2 regions of the Pseudomonas sp. NFX224 genome follow, and region 1 is predicted to be linked to the other one. Evidence: predicted binding sites of a transcription regulator. Region 1 holds the regulator's gene; the other holds the start of a gene.

Region 1 (5,120 bases):
GATCGCTGCTTCTGCTGGCGGGCATGAGCTTGCTGGTTGCGCACGGGCTGGAATGGCTGGATCTGGAACCGAAGTTGTCGCGGGCGTTGCAGGGTGGTGCGATCTGCGCCCTCGGCACCGCGCTTGGGGCGGTGCCGGTGCTGGTGATCCGGCGCATGCCCCAGGCACTCAGCGATTCCTTGCTGGGCTTCGGTGCCGGAGTGATGTTGGCCGCGACGGCATTTTCGCTGATCGTGCCGGGCATTGCGGCGGCAGAGAACCTTGGCATGACTCCGTGGGCGGCCAGCGGCCTGATCTGCTTTGGCATCATGCTCGGTGCATTCGGCTTGTTTCTGGTGGATCGCAAAGTGTCCGGCGCGTCGCCGGAAGTGCTCATTGGCACTGTGGAGCACCCGGTGATTCCGCCGCGCATCTGGCTGTTCGTGTTCGCGATCATCGCCCACAACATTCCCGAAGGCATGGCTGTGGGCGTCTCGGCCGGTGGCGGCATGCCGGATGCCGACAGTTTGGCGATGGGCATTGCCTTGCAGGATGTGCCGGAGGGATTGGTCATTGCCTTGGTGCTGGCCGGGGCTGGGATGTCGCGGTTCAAGGCGTTCCTGATCGGTGCTGCTTCAGGTTTGGTCGAACCGGTGTTCGCGTTGTTGTGCGCGTGGCTGGTCAGCCTGGCCGAACTGTTGTTGCCTTTGGGGCTGGCCTTGGCGGCCGGGGCCATGTTGCTGGTGGTCACCCACGAAGTCATTCCCGAATCGCGTCGCCACGGTCATGAGAAACTGGCCAGCCTTGGATTACTGATCGGGTTCTGCTTGATGATGGTGATGGATACCGCATTAGGCTAGTTCACGGACTGTTGTAGCAGCTGGCGAAGCCAGCTGCTACCGGGTTATTCGCCTTCGTCGAAGTAGTTGTTGATCAGGGCCACCAGTGCGTCCATCGCTTCCTGTTCCTGCTCGCCTTCCGTGCTCAGATGAATTCTGGTGCCCTTGCCGGCGGCGAGCATCATCATTGCCATGATGCTTTTGCCGTCGACTGTAGTCTCTGGCGTGCGTCCGACCCTGATCGTGCAGTCCTTGAACTGACCGGCAACTCCAACGAATTTTGCAGATGCCCGGGCGTGCAGGCCCAGTTTGTTGATGATTTCGATTTCCAGAGCAGGCATCGCGATGTGAATCCTTTAGCTGAGGTCGCGGTGGCGAACCTGGACGTTCTTCAGAGATTGCTGCAGGGTCTTGCCCAAGCGTTCGGTCAGGTAGACGGAGCGGTGATGCCCGCCGGTGCAACCGATGGCAATAGTGACGTAAGCGCGGTTACTGGCGGCAAAGCGAGGTAACCATTTGAGCAGGTACGCGGAAATGTCCTGGAACATCTCCTCGACATCCGGTTGTGCCGCCAGGTACTCGGCAACCGGCTGATCCAGCCCGGACTGCTCGCGCAATTCCGGCTTCCAGTAGGGGTTGGGCAGGCAACGCACGTCGAACACCAGATCGGCGTCGACCGGCATGCCACGCTTGAAACCGAAAGATTCCACCAGGAACGCCGTACCGGGTTCCGGCTGGTTCAGCAGCCGCAACTTGATGGTATCGCGCAACTGATACAGGTTCAGGTTGGTCGTGTTGACCTTGAGGTCCGCGAGGTCGGCAATGGGCCCGAGCAGGCTGGTCTCATCGTTGATCGCCTCGGCCAGCGAGCGATTGGCGCTGCTCAACGGATGACGACGACGGGTTTCCGAAAAGCGTTTGAGCAAGGTTTCCTCATCGGCATCCAGGTACAGGACATCGCACTGGATGTGCCGGCTGCGGACTTCTTCGAGCAGCTCTGGAAACCGCGATAGATGGCTGGGGAGGTTGCGCGCATCGATGGACACGGCTACCAGCGGCTGTGACAGTTCCGTGTGAATCAGCGCGCGCTCGGCCAGTTCCGGCAGCAACCCCGCAGGCAGGTTGTCGATGCAGTAGTAACCGTTGTCCTCAAGAACATCGAGGGCGGTACTTTTACCCGAGCCGGAACGACCGCTGACGATGATCAAGCGCATGATTAATGACCGTTTTGCTCGTCCAGGACAACCTGATACAAGGCTTCATTACTCGGGGCGCTGCGCAGTTTTTCGCGCACTTCCTTGCGGTCGAGCATGCTGGCGATCTGGCGTAACAACTCCAGGTGCGCATCGGTAGCGGCTTCCGGGACCAGTAAAACGAACAACAGGTCGACCGGTGCACCATCGATGGCGTCGAAATCAATAGGGGCGTCAAGGTGCATCAAGGCACTGATGGGCGAATTACAGCCCTTGAGACGGCAATGGGGGATGGCGATACCGTTGCCAAAACCGGTTGAACCGAGTTTTTCACGGGCGACCAGGCTCTCGAAGACATCCTGCATGGCCAGATCCGGCACTTCGCGATGGATGAGGTTGGCAATTTGCTCAAGGGCTTTCTTTTTACTGCCGCCCGGCACGTTCACCAGGGAACGGCCGGGGGTCAGGATGCTTTCAAGTCGGATCATGGGTTGGGAGTGTTAACGACCGGTAGCGCCCTGGAGGAGGCTCTGGGTCTTTTCCTTATGCTTTTTGAGTTGTTTATCCAGCTTGTCGGTCAGTGCGTCGATCGCCGCGTACATATCGGTATGTTCCGCGTTTGCGACCACTTCATTGCCGGGAATATGCAGCGTGGCTTCGATTTTCTGCTTCAGCTTTTCGACCGTCATCGTGACCTGCACGTTGGTGATCTTGTCGAAATGTCGCTCCAATCGTTCGAGTTTTTCGCCGATGTAGGTGCGAAGAGGTTCGGTCACTTCCAGTTGGTGTCCACTGATGTTGACTTGCATACAGCTTCTCCTTCGTTGCCAGTGCATAAAGCGGCAGACCAGATGATCTGCCACTGGAACGCTGTGGCGTGGCTCTACATCAACCGCTTGCGTTCGCTCGAAGGCGCGATCCCCAAGGATTCGCGGTACTTGGCGACGGTGCGGCGAGCCACCTGAATGCCTTGTGCCTCCAGTAAACCAGCGATCTTGCTGTCACTCAACGGCTTTTTCTGATTTTCAGCAGCAACCAGTTTTTTGATGATCGCGCGGATCGCCGTGGACGAGCATTCGCCGCCCTCGGAGGTGCTGACGTGGCTGGAAAAAAAGTATTTCAGCTCATATATGCCCCGAGGGGTATGCATGAATTTTTGCGTGGTCACCCGGGAAATTGTCGATTCGTGCATGCCAACCGCTTCGGCGATGTCATGCAGGACCAGCGGTTTCATCGCTTCATCGCCGTACTCCAGGAAGCCGCGCTGATGCTCGACGATCTGGGTGGCCACTTTCATCAGGGTTTCGTTGCGGCTTTGCAGGCTCTTGATGAACCAGCGGGCTTCCTGCAACTGGTTGCGCATGAAGGTGTTGTCGGCGCTGGTGTCGGCGCGGCGCACGAAGCCGGCGTACTGGGCGTTGACCCGCAACCGTGGCACCGACTCCTGGTTGAGCTCCACCAGCCAGCGCTCGTTGTCCTTGCGCACGATCACGTCGGGGACAACGTACTCGGCTTCGGTGGACTCGATTTGCGAGCCCGGGCGCGGATTGAGGCTCTGGACCAGTTCGATCACCTGGCGAAGCTCATCTTCCTTGAGCTTCATGCGGCGCATCAACTGGCTGTAGTCGCGACTGCCGAGCAGGTCGATGTAATCGGTGACCAAACGCTTGGCTTCGGCCAGCCAAGGAGTTTTGGCCGGCAGCTGGCGCAATTGCAGCAGCAGGCATTCGCCCAGGTTGCGGGCGCCGATGCCGGCGGGTTCGAATTGCTGGATGCGGTGCAGGACAGCTTCGATTTCGTCCAGTTCGATGTCCAGTTCCGGATCGAAGGCTTCGAGGATTTCCTCGAGCGTTTCGTCCAGATAGCCCTGATTGTTGATGCAGTCGATCAGGGTGACGGCGATCAGGCGATCGGTGTCGGACATCGGCGCCAGGTTCAATTGCCACAGCAGATGGCTTTGCAGGCTTTCACCGGCCGATGTGCGGGTGGTGAAATCCCACTCGTCGTCATCGTTGCTCGGCAGGCTGCTGGCGCTGGTCTGGTAGACGTCTTCCCAGGCGGTGTCGACCGGTAGTTCATTGGGAATACGCTCGTTCCAGTCGCCTTCCTCGAGGTTATCCACCGTCGGGGCGCTTTCCTGGTAGGAGGGTTCCTGAATTTCGGTATTGGGCTTTTGTTCGGCGTTGTCGGCCATGGGGTCGGAGTTGTCGAAGTCGTCGCCTTCTTCCTGGCGTTCGAGCATCGGATTGGACTCCAGGGCCTCCTGGATTTCCTGTTGCAGGTCCAGGGTCGACAATTGGAGCAGGCGGATGGCCTGTTGCAGCTGCGGTGTCATCGTCAGCTGCTGGCCCATTCTCAAGACTAGCGATGGTTTCATGGCAGGGGCTTAACACCTTATTTGCCGGCGCACATGCGCCATCCACTACAGGGCGCCGGAGCGCCAAACATAAGCAAATTATATGCCCGAAATCGCAGTGTTTGCCTAGAGCGCTGTAACAATAAAAAACTATTGATTTTTTATCGAGACAAGCGCTTGGTCGACTAGCCGGGACACCTCAGCGCTTACAGGCGGAACTCATGACCCAGGTAGACTTCCTTGACCAGGTCGTTGGCCAGGATGGTTTCAGCGTCACCTTCGGCGATCAGCTGACCATCGTTGACGATGTAGGCGGTTTCACAGATATCCAGCGTTTCACGGACGTTGTGGTCAGTGATCAGCACGCCAATGCCCTTGGCCTTGAGGTGATGGATGATCTGTTTGATGTCGCCCACCGAAATCGGGTCCACGCCGGCGAAAGGTTCGTCGAGCAGGATGAATTTCGGGTTGGTGGCTAGTGCCCGGGCGATTTCCACGCGGCGGCGTTCACCACCGGACAGGCTCATGCCGAGGTTGTCGCGGATGTGGCTGATGTGAAACTCCTGCAGCAGGCTTTCCAGCTCCTTGCGACGACCGTCCTTGTCGAGTTCCTTGCGGGTCTCGAGGATCGCCATGATGTTGTCGGCTACCGAGAGTTTGCGGAAGATCGACGCTTCTTGCGGTAAATAGCCGATACCTGCCTTCGCACGACCGTGCATGGGCTGGTGACTGACGTCCAGATCGTCGATCAGC
Region 2 (5,120 bases), 3.3 Mb from region 1:
TCGCCAGGCCATACAGCCCGCCGACGAGCGTGCCCTGATCCCAGACCTCCACCGAATGCGCGTAACCGCGTTTGTGCAGTTGCAGGTAGGCGTCCTGCATGGCACCGGTAATCCAGGTGCCGTCGGCGTACTCCCGAGGCGCGGCGCAGGCGCCGATGACCGCGGCAAAATCCTGATCGAAGGTCACTTGATAGCGTTGCTGGCGCAGCAATTTGCGCAGGCTGCGGGATACGTGCAGTTCGTCGGGAAACAGCACGGTGCGCGGGTCTGGCGACCACCAGAGGATCGGCTGGCCTTCGGAGAACCATGGAAAGCAACCGTGGCGGTAGGCCTGAATCAACCGATCGGCAGACAGGTCGCCGCCGGCGGCCAACAAGCCGTTGGGGTCGCGCATGGCTTTTTCCAGCGGCGGGAAAGTCAGGGAGTTGCGTTGTAACCAAGTCAGCATGGCGTCCGGGCTTACAGAAGGGGAGGGCGGTGGCGAGCTTGAGGCTCGCCACTCAGTGTGCCGTTAAACGGCGGGAATGTCGTCGAGGTATTTTTCCGCATCGAGGGCCGCCATGCAGCCAGCCCCGGCGGAGGTGACTGCCTGGCGATAGACGTGATCGGCCACGTCGCCGGCCGCAAACACGCCTTCGATGGCAGTTGCGGTGGCATCACCTTCGCTGCCGCCCTTGACCAGCAGGTAGCCGTCGCGCATTTCCAGTTGGCCGACGAACAGGTCGGTATTGGGTTTGTGGCCGATAGCGATGAACACGCCAGAAACCGCCAGTTCCTTGAGTTCGCCGGTATGGCTGTCGCGCAGGCGGGCGCCGGTCACGCCGCTCGCATCACCCAGCACTTCATCCAGATTCTGGTTCCAGTGCAGGCGGATGTTGCCATTGGCGGCTTTCTCGAACAGTTTGTCCTGAAGGATTTTCTCTGAGCGCAGCTTGTCGCGACGATGAATCAGGTGCACTTCGCTGGCGATGTTCGACAGGTACAAGGCTTCCTCAACGGCCGTGTTGCCGCCGCCGACCACGGCAACCACTTGCTTGCGATAGAAGAATCCATCGCAGGTCGCGCAGGCCGAAACCCCTTTGCCGGCAAATGTTTCTTCCGATGGCAGGCCCAGGTATTGCGCGGAAGCGCCGGTGGCGATAATCAGTGCGTCGCACGTGTAAGTGCCGCTGTCGCCGGTCAACTCGAACGGGCGCTGTTGCAACTTGGCCGTATGGATGTGGTCGTAGACGATCTGTGTGTCAAAGCGTTCGGCGTGTTTTTGCATGCGTTCCATGAGGACCGGGCCGGTGAGACCTTCGACATCACCTGGCCAGTTATCGACTTCGACGGTGGTGGTGAGCTGGCCACCTGCCTGTATGCCGGTAATGACAACGGGTTTGAGGTTGGCGCGGGCGGCATACACGGCTGCGCTGTAACCGGCGGGGCCGGAACCCAGAATGATCAGGCGGTGATGTTGCGCTGCGCTCATAAAAACACCTCATAAGCCTTTGTCACAAAAGAGAATGCATGCTCAAATTGAGTCGCATGTAGTGTGCTTTTGACTATGCTGCATACAAGTGTTGCAAGCATGGCATCGGACGAGCAAACCCGTACAATGCCTGGCTGTAACCGTGTTTGTAACAAAATAAGCAATGCGCTTCGTGTTTATAAAAACCGGGGCGCAGTGTTAAAAGTAGTACCAGTTACGCCGGTTAACTTTTTTACCTGCCTGGATTGGGCAGTTTTTTACCGTTTTTTAAAGACATTCATCAGATGGACGCGCCTTGGGCGCAGGAAAAGTAGCGTTTTGAAGAAATCCACCGAAGCACCCAAAACAGTCGTTCCGCTCTGGCGTCAGCATTTGCACTACCGCCTCAAGGAAGGTGCATTGATCGCCATCGGTGCCTTGTGCCTGTTCCTGATGATGGCCTTGCTGACCTATGGCAAGGACGATCCGGGCTGGAGTCACAACAGCAAGATCGACGACGTGCAGAACTTCGGCGGCCCGGCAGGCTCCTACAGCGCCGATATTCTGTTCATGGTGTTGGGTTACTTCGCCTATATCTTCCCGTTGTTGCTGGCGATCAAGGCTTACCAGATCTTCCGTCAGCGCCACGAGCCGTGGCAGTGGAGCGGCTGGCTGTTTTCCTGGCGTTTGATTGGCCTGGTGTTCCTGGTGCTGTCCGGCGCTGCGCTGGCGCATATCCATTTCCATGCCGCCACCGGCCTTCCGGCGGGCGCTGGTGGTGCGCTGGGCGAAAGCCTTGGCGACCTGGCCAAAAACGCGCTGAACATTCAGGGCAGCACGTTGCTGTTCATCGCTCTGTTCCTGTTCGGCTTGACCGTATTCACCGACCTGTCGTGGTTCAAGGTGATGGACATCACCGGCAAGATCACCCTCGACCTGTTCGAACTGTTCCAGGGCGCCGCCAATCGCTGGTGGGCGGCCCGTAACGAGCGCAAGCAACTGGTCGCGCAATTGCGTGAAGTCGACGACCGTGTCCACGACGTGGTCGCGCCGACCGTCACCGACAAACGCGAGCAGGCCAAGGTCAAGGAGCGCCTGATCGAGCGCGAGCAGGCCCTGAGCAAGCACATGTCCGAGCGTGAGAAGCAGGTGCCGCCTGTTATTGCACCGGCGCCGGTCAAGCCCGCCGCACCGAGCAAGCGTGTCGAAAAAGAGAAACAGGCACCGCTGTTCGTCGACAGCGCCGTGGAAGGCACCTTGCCACCGATCTCGATTCTCGACCCGGCGGAAAAGAAACAACTCAATTATTCGCCTGAATCCCTGGCTGCGGTTGGCCACCTGCTGGAAATCAAGCTCAAGGAATTCGGCGTAGAAGTCGCCGTGGATTCGATCCATCCGGGCCCGGTGATTACCCGTTACGAAATTCAGCCTGCCGCGGGCGTGAAAGTCAGCCGAATCGCCAACCTGGCCAAAGACCTGGCGCGTTCCCTGGCCGTGACCAGTGTGCGGGTGGTGGAAGTGATTCCGGGCAAGACCACGGTCGGTATCGAAATTCCGAACGAAGACCGGCAGATCGTGCGTTTCTCCGAGGTGCTGTCGACTCCCGAGTACGACAACTTCAAATCGCCGGTCACCCTGGCCCTGGGTCACGACATCGGTGGCAAGCCGGTCATCACCGACCTGGCGAAGATGCCGCACCTGCTGGTAGCCGGTACAACCGGTTCCGGTAAGTCGGTGGGTGTGAACGCGATGATCCTGTCGATCCTGTTCAAGTCCGGCCCGGAAGACGCCAAGCTGATCATGATCGACCCGAAAATGCTTGAACTGTCGATCTACGAAGGCATTCCGCACCTGCTGTGTCCGGTGGTTACCGACATGAAGGACGCCGCCAACGCCCTGCGCTGGAGCGTTGCCGAGATGGAGCGCCGCTACAAGCTGATGGCGAAGATGGGCGTGCGAAATCTGTCGGGTTTCAACGCCAAGGTCAAGGAAGCCCAGGACGCCGGCGAGCCGTTGAGCGATCCGCTGTACAAGCGCGAAAGCATCCACGACGAAGCGCCACTGCTGCAAAAGCTGCCGACCATTGTGGTGGTCGTCGACGAATTCGCCGACATGATGATGATCGTGGGCAAGAAGGTTGAAGAACTGATCGCCCGTATCGCCCAGAAGGCCCGTGCTGCCGGTATCCACTTGATCCTCGCGACCCAGCGTCCGTCGGTTGACGTGATCACCGGTCTGATCAAGGCCAACATCCCGACGCGCATGGCGTTCCAGGTATCGAGCAAGATCGACTCGCGGACCATCATCGACCAGGGCGGCGCCGAGCAACTGCTTGGTCACGGTGACATGCTGTACATGCCGCCGGGCACCAGCCTGCCGATCCGTGTCCACGGTGCGTTCGTTTCCGATGATGAGGTACACCGGGTGGTCGAAGCCTGGAAACTGCGCGGTGCGCCTGAGTACAACGACGACATCCTTAACGGTGTCGAAGAGGCGGGCAGTGGCTTTGAAGGCAGCAGTGGCGGCGGCGACGGCGATGATCCCGAGGCTGACGCGCTGTACGATGAGGCGGTGCAGTTCGTTCTGGAAAGCCGCCGCGCTTCCATTTCCGCGGTTCAGCGCAAGCTGAAAATCGGCTACAACCGCGCCGCGCGCATGATCGAAGCCATGGAAATGGCCGGGGTCGTGACGTCCATGAATACCAACGGTTCGCGTGAAGTCCTGGCCCCAACGCCGGCGCGCGACTGAGCTGATATGAAAGGGGGGGCGTCCTGAGGCGCCACCCGCACTCCCACGAATGTAATGAGGACTCCCATGCGTCTGATCCGCATGCTGTTGCTGCCGGTACTGGCTTTGACCACGCTCTCGGCCCACGCCGATGACAAGGACGTGGCGCGTCTGACCCAACTGCTGGAAAAATCCCAGACCCTGAGCGCACGTTTCTCGCAACTGACCCTCGATGGCACTGGCACTCAGTTGCAGGAAACAGCTGGCGAGATGTCGTTGCAGCGTCCGGGCCTGTTCTACTGGCACACCAATGCTCCTGCCGAGCAGACCATGGTTTCCGACGGCAAGAAAGTCACCTTGTGGGACCCGGACCTGGAGCAGGCCACCATCAAGAACCTCGACCAGCGTCTGACCCAGACGCCGGCGTTGCTGTTGTCCGGTGACGTGTCCAAGATCAGCGAAAGTTTCGACATCAGCGCCAAGGAAGCCGGTGGCGTGATCGACTTCACCTTGAAGCCCAAGACCAAGGACACCTTGTTCGACAGCCTGCGCCTGTCGTTCCGCAACGGTCTGGTCAATGACATGCAGCTGATCGACAGCGTCGGCCAGCGCACCAATATCCTGTTCACCGGGGTGAAGGCCAATGAGCCGATCCCGGCTTCCAAGTTCAAGTTCGACATCCCCAAGGGTGCGGACGTGATCCAGGAGTAACACGCACAACCCTGTAGGAGCGAGCCTGCTCGCGATGGAGTCCGGTCAGTGCGCATTGATATCGAATGCAGTACCGCTATCGCTAGCAGGCTAGCTCCCACAGGGATCTGCGGTGTTCAAATCTTGCAGTGAGGTTTCACCCGATACCATGGATCTGTTCCGCAGCACCCCAATCGCCCAACCCTTGGCCGCCCGCCTGCGTGCGACCAATCTGGACGAGTACGTCGGTCAG

Evidence for each region. Region 1 encodes sigma-54, which starts transcription at its own class of promoters, with help from an activator protein. Its sites were predicted from a motif close to ANTGGCATNNANNTTGCTNT; they were not measured.
Region 2: ACNYC6_RS24100 (DNA translocase FtsK) is a predicted target of sigma-54. The motif match lies at 1,522-1,541, and genes of this name have one in related genera.

What each region holds. Positions count from the first base shown of each region.
Region 1 is NZ_CP183416.1:2,025,667-2,030,786, reverse strand. It holds gene ACNYC6_RS09215 (ZIP family metal transporter) at 1-839, shown strand, start outside; gene ACNYC6_RS09210 (HPr family phosphocarrier protein) at 884-1,159, opposite strand; gene rapZ (RNase adapter RapZ) at 1,175-2,032, opposite strand; gene ptsN (PTS IIA-like nitrogen regulatory protein PtsN) at 2,035-2,499, opposite strand; gene hpf (ribosome hibernation-promoting factor, HPF/YfiA family) at 2,512-2,820, opposite strand; gene ACNYC6_RS09190 (RNA polymerase factor sigma-54) at 2,895-4,388, opposite strand; gene lptB (LPS export ABC transporter ATP-binding protein) at 4,574-5,120, opposite strand, start outside.
Region 2 is NZ_CP183416.1:5,285,200-5,290,319, forward strand. It holds gene aat (leucyl/phenylalanyl-tRNA--protein transferase) at 1-448, opposite strand, end outside; gene trxB (thioredoxin-disulfide reductase) at 512-1,471, opposite strand; gene ACNYC6_RS24100 (DNA translocase FtsK) at 1,790-4,198, shown strand; gene lolA (outer membrane lipoprotein chaperone LolA) at 4,265-4,888, shown strand; gene ACNYC6_RS24110 (replication-associated recombination protein A) at 5,037-5,120, shown strand, end outside.